2 regions of the Actinobacillus equuli genome follow, and region 1 is predicted to be linked to the other one. Evidence: riboswitches for the same ligand, from Rfam matches in the RefSeq annotation. Region 1 holds a riboswitch; the other holds the start of a gene.

Region 1 (3,205 bases):
TGCGTTACGTTTTACCATTAAGTAAATGAGTAAAACAATTGGAAATATACTAAGGAAGAGAGCCATAAAAACCTCGCAAAGCGATAATGATGTTATAAGTTAAAAAAATGTTAACTTTTGGGGTATGAGCATTGTATGTGAGTTTTTGTAAAAGAATAGTGTGTTTGTTTCAAATTATGAGCATGATCACACTTTTATTGTTTAATTGCTTAAAAATAAAACAACAAAAAAATGCAGATTTTAACATAAATTTAAAATTAACCCTAAATGGTTAGCACTAGTAAGTGGTAGAAGGTATGTATAGGAAGACAGGGTATTTATAATGCTTAAATTTAGTAAATATTATTGGATAAGCTATAAATAATATAAGAGAGGAATTTAATAAGTGAAATATATATTTAATTTATTAAATAAAATAATATTTAACTTAATAAATGAAATAATAATATCTTTTGAATATTTCGAGTTATATTTCAAAACGAAAGTTTTATTTAAATAAATACTTAGTTTGAGGTAAAAAATAGGGGGCTAAATCGCCCCCTTATAATGAGATGTTGATTAAATAGCAAAATCTTCTAATGATTTGCCTGCATTTAATGCTTTTTGGATTGGACTCGGTGTACGACCTTGACCCGTCCAAGTTTTTTCATTACCGTTTTCATCAATAAATTTATATTTCGCAGGGCGAGGTGGACGTGGTTCACGTTTTTTACGCTCAGACACACTACCGAGTAAAACAGCCAATTCTTCAGCAGAAATACCGTCTTTTTCAAGTAATTCTTTATACTTGTTAAGACCTTCCATAAATTTAGCTTGTTCGAGTTCTTGCGCGCGTACTGCTTGACGTTTTTCTTCAACAACAATAGAAACTTTTTCTAATAAAGATTCTAATTGTTCTAATGAAGTTTCTCTTGCGATTACACGTAAGCTGCGAATATTTGATAACGTTTTTAAGATATCAGACATTTTCATCTCCAAATAAAGACCATATTTAAAATATAATAATTTAGTTATTGTATGAATTCTAGAAAGAAGAAATACTCCAGAATTGCACATATATTAGCGGAATATATTTTTAAGGTAAACAAATAATTTATTGAATATAATCTAATTGCTTGAGATAAGACCTCTATTTGAATGATTTAACTATTAATCCTGCTTAAATAGTTGAATTTAGCTATTGGCAAGCATTCGATATTAAGGTAATCTTACAGAGTCCTACAAATTGTAGAGGTGCAAATCCGATAAGTATTTTTTCTGAGTGGAAAACGATGAGGAAGAAGGAAAGGCGTATTTGCCGAAATCAGTTAAGCGTCATCTTAATTGGTTGGGGTCGTTACCGAAAGGGACGACACTGTCGTAACATCAATTGTTACGGAGTGCTACTGTTAGGGTTGGTTCATATTTTTCTTATTCATATTGCCCACCTTTTATATTATGCAATTCGCATAACTCGTTTCAGTAGATCCTCTTCTTTGTTTGACTTGCAATTTCATTACAAAGTTATATTTTTAGAGGTTTTATGAATTTAGTTGATTATTCAAGTTCTATATGGTCAATTGCACCTGCAGCACTTGCGCTAATTTTAGCTATCGCTACTCGTAAAGTTTTATTTTCTTTAGGGGTGGGGATTTTAGTCGGCGCATTTATGCTCGCACCGGAATTTATTGATGGTTTCTTTTATTTAAAGAATATTGCAGTCGGTTTAGTTTATTCGGATGGTGAATGGTCATTAGGTAAATTACAAATTATTATTTTCTTACTTTTATTAGGTATATTTACTTCATTACTCACTTATTCGGGCAGTAATCAAGCTTTCGCAAATTGGGCGAGAAAACATATTAAAGATAGACGTGGCGCAAAATTACTGACGGCTTGTTTAGTATTCGTTACTTTTATTGATGATTATTTCCATAGTTTAGCGGTTGGTGCAATCGCTCGTCCTGTAACGGATAAATTTAAAGTGTCTCGCGCGAAACTTGCTTATATTTTAGATTCTACCGCCGCGCCAATGTGTGTATTAATGCCGGTATCAAGCTGGGGGGCATCTATTATTGCGACTATTGGAGGCTTATTAGTTACTTACAATATCACTGAATATACGGCAATGAGTGCGTTTATCTCAATGAGCGCTATGAACTTTTATGCGATTTTTGCATTATTATTAGTCTTTTTTGTTTCCTATAGTTCATTTGATATAGGCTCAATGGCACGTTTTGAGCGTTCAGCTCAAGCTTCGGAACATCATGCGCAAGATGAAACGACTGAAACTAACGGTAGAGTCTATGCATTAATTATTCCGATTTTGGTATTGCTGGTGACAACCGTTTCATCAATGATTTATACCGGTGCACAAGCATTAGAAACGTTTAGTTTATTGGGTGCATTTGAAAACACGAATGTAAATCTTTCGTTAGTGATCGGTGGCTTTGCAGGTGTTCTAGCGGTAATGTTATGTACATTAGGTTTGATTAATGCTGCAGATTATCCAAAAGCGATTTGGAGCGGTTGTAAATCAATGTTCGGTGCGATTGCAATTTTAATGCTTGCATGGTTGATTAGTAGCGTTGTAAAAGACATGCACACCGGTGATTACCTTTCTACATTAGTAGCGGGTAATATTGATCCGGCATTTTTACCGGCGATTTTATTTGTATTAGCCACTGTAATGGCATTCGCGACAGGAACCAGCTGGGGAACATTCGGTATTATGTTACCGATTGCGGCAGGTATGGCAATCAATGTGGATACCGGCTTATTAATTCCATGTATGTCAGCGGTGATGGCTGGTGCGGTTTGTGGTGATCACTGTTCGCCAATTTCGGATACGACAATCTTATCTTCAACCGGTGCGCAATGTAATCATATTGACCATGTTACCTCGCAGTTACCTTATGCATTATTAGTTGCGGTGGCAGCTATTGTTGGTTACTTAGTGGTTGGTTTCACTGAATCGGCATTATTTGGTTTTACGGCAACAGGTGCAATGATGTTCGTATTAATTTTATTGTCGAGAAAGTCAGTAAAATAATTTAAATAATCAAAATCAAGCGGTGTAATTTACAAAATTTTTTGCAAATTACACCGCTTTTTTGTTGCTATTTTCTGGCGTTTTTGTACAACGCAAACGATTAAATTGCATGTTTTGTGAACTAGCTCACATTATTTCTATACTAATCGGTGTAGTATCAAATCAAGTTTTAAG
Region 2 (3,205 bases), 360 kb from region 1:
GCTTGTTTAGTTGGGATTATTCGAATAAACCTGCGTGTAGTGAACGAACCACTTCATCCGCTTCTTCATTTTTCACTAGAGTACATACGTTATTTGTGCTTGCACCATAGCTAATTAAACGGATATTGAAGTTTTCAAGTGTATGGAATAACTTTTTCGCCACCCCTGCTTGGGTATGTAAGTTGTTACCGATAATCGCAACAAGCGCGAGATCGTTTTCCACTTGTACGTGGCAATAAGCGTTTAGTTCATCTAGTAGTTCTTTGGATAACATATCTGCGCCTGATGATGCCGAACCGGTTTTATCTAAAGTTAATGCAACGCTTACTTCAGATGTTGTAATCACATCTACTGAAATTTTGTGTTTTGCAAGAATTGCAAACACGTTAGCTAAAAAGCCTTGAGCGTGGAGCATTGAAAGGCTAGAAAGCGTTAATAACGTTTGGTTACGACGTAACGCAATTGCACGGAAAGTCGGGCGAGGTTGTGGATCACGCGTTACCCAAGTACCGCCTTGTTCTGGTGCTTTGCTTGAACCGACATATACCGGAATGTTGCTACGCACAGCCGGTAATAAAGTTGCAGGGTGTAATACTTTAGCTCCGAAAGTTGCCATTTCCGCCGCTTCATTAAAGGCCATCGTATCAATGCGCTGTGCATTTGGTACAACACGTGGATCGGTTGTGTAAATACCCGGTACGTCCGTCCAAATTAATACATCATTCGCATTTAATACTTCCGCTAATAGTGCTGCAGAGTAGTCTGAACCGCCACGACCTAATGTAGTTGTTTTACCTTCATCATCTCGACCGATAAAGCCTTGGGTGATCACTACGTTACCTGCAGCGATTAACGGCTTAATTACTTCGTCAGATTGTTGTTGAGTCTTCTCATCATTTGGTGCAGCCTTGCCATAATTACTGTTTGTTGCTACAACGTCACGTACATCTACCCATACTGCAGGGAAATTACGTTCTTTTAAAAGTTGAGTGAAAATTTTGGTCGACATCATTTCACCGTGACAGATTAATTCATCGGTTAAAGCGTTAGATGTCGCAAGGCTTGCTGATTCGGCTAATGCGCTGATATGTTGTAATAATTCATCAATTTCAGCAGAAATTTCGCTTTGATTTTGTAATTTTTCAATAATGTTATATTGAATTGTACGCACTGCATTTAAAATTTCGTCACGGCGTTCTTTTTCGCAACCGTTTGCCAATTCTACTAAATAATTAGTTACGCCAGCTGATGCAGAAAGTACCACAACACGTGTATTAGCGTCCGCTGTTACGATGTTTGCACAAGAAGTCATTGCTTCAAAATTAGCTACGCTAGTGCCACCAAATTTAGCAACCGAAAGATGAGACATAATAAGAATTTCCTATAAATCAAAAATAATAGATGACGTTGTGTAGTGGATATTCGAAAGGAAATTTGAGTAGATTAGGCGGTTTGATTTAGGAACCAATTAATCAGAGCACTCCATTTAAACTTGTGTTAAATGACAGCTGATAGGATTCAACCTGACTCAGCCGATGTTCATTCCAGTCTAGTGAATTCACACCTCGGCAAGCACTCCCATCATTTAATCCTCAAACGGCCCTAGTTGCCTTAGATTAAACTGCCTGAGTGTTGCGCCTCTCCCGCAATGAATAAATTCATTACTTCTTTTCAATTTTGAAAAGCCTGTATAGAAATACCTTTTTATTAAAGTGGTGTCAAACGATATTTATTCTGAATGAAAAGAATGCTTAAGGAATGGGCTAATTTACGGATTATTTCAGATAAAAATAAAAGAGGTCAGATCTTTAAACTTAATTTGCAAAAAATTAAGTGGATCCAACCGCTTTCAGGGAGATTAATTATTTCTCGTCTTTTACCGGAGTGGCACTTTTATGTGCAGCCATTTTTTGACGAATTTCACGGCGTTGTTTTGATAGTTCCGCATTGCGGATCATGTAATCATCAACACGGTTTTCGTAGTCGTCACGCATATTCGCGATAATTGCTCGGATCTCTTCAACGGTCATTGAATCATTGATGTATTGATTTAAGTTATCTAATAACAATACACGTTTTTGGTTATCACGGATTTTACGATCATTATCCGCAGTTTCACGATGTAATTTATTTTTTAAACGATAAAGATGAACATAATCCAACATATCTTGGAATGCTTGTTTTTTTACATCAGCCATTTGAGAACCCTCTTGGTTAGTGAAAATAAATTAGTATAAATCCTAGACCTTTTAAACAAATTCGTCAAAATGTTTCTCAAGGGTTTGTTTATTTGCATAAATAAACATCAAAATTTTTAAAATAATGAAGAATTTGTCGATAGATTTGTATTAAAAGTGATAAAATCTTGATATTTATTCGCTCGGTTTATAAGGATATTTTATGTCATCTTCAATGCAATCGTCAGTTAAACAGTCTGTGCCTAGAGAATTTGCCGCTATTGATTTGGGTTCGAACAGCTTTCATATGATTGTTGCGCGCATTGTAAATGGCTCAATCCAAATACTTTCGCGTTTGAAACGTCGAGTGCGTTTGGCGGACGGTTTAGATGAACACCGAATCTTGAGCCAAGAGGCTATTACGAGAGGTGTGGAATGTTTAGCGTTATTTGCAGACCGTTTACAAGGTTTTTCGGCGGAAAATGTGAAAGTGGTCGGAACTTATACCTTGCGCCGAGCGATCAATAACGATGAATTTTTAAAACAAGCGGCGCAAGTGTTTCCGTACCCGATTCAAATTATTTCCGGACAAGAAGAAGCTCGTTTGATCTATTCCGGTGTGAGTCATACTCAGCCGGAAAAAGGCCGAAAATTAGTGGTTGACATCGGTGGTGGCTCAACGGAAATGACGATCGGTGATGATTTCACTCCATTAAGAGCGGAAAGCCGTCATATGGGCTGTGTGAGCTTTGCAAATCGATTTTTCCCTCGTGGTGAACTGACGATTGAGCGATTTGATAATGCTTACCAAACGGCGATGGAAAAAATTGAGGATCTTGCTTGGGAATACCGCCAATTAGGTTGGCAAAATGTATTGGGATCTTCGGGGACGATTAAAACCGTGCAGAAAGTGTTGATTGCCAACGGGTATCGAGACGGGTTAATTACGGAAGAACGCTTACAGAATTTAATTGATATTTGCTTGCAATTTAATTCCTTAAACGAGATCCAGTTAAAAGGTTTAATTG

What was found. A riboswitch is a leader RNA that binds a small molecule or an ion and turns the genes downstream of it on or off. The one in region 1 is predicted to bind lysine.
Region 2: linked by a shared signal. The riboswitch ahead of lysC (lysine-sensitive aspartokinase 3) and the one ahead of EL121_RS01210 (Na+/H+ antiporter NhaC family protein) in region 1 are both predicted to bind lysine.

The regions. Positions count from the first base shown of each region.
Region 1 covers NZ_LR134310.1:261,827-265,031, reverse strand. The annotation lists gene EL121_RS01220 (L-lactate permease) at 1-66, opposite strand, end outside; gene EL121_RS01215 (H-NS family histone-like protein) at 559-966, opposite strand; lysine riboswitch at 1,221-1,393, shown strand; gene EL121_RS01210 (Na+/H+ antiporter NhaC family protein) at 1,523-3,031, shown strand.
Region 2 covers NZ_LR134310.1:2,350,056-2,353,260, forward strand. The annotation lists gene lysC (lysine-sensitive aspartokinase 3) at 17-1,369, opposite strand; lysine riboswitch at 1,468-1,651, opposite strand; gene EL121_RS11105 (DUF496 family protein) at 1,863-2,198, opposite strand; gene ppx (exopolyphosphatase) at 2,401-3,205, shown strand, end outside.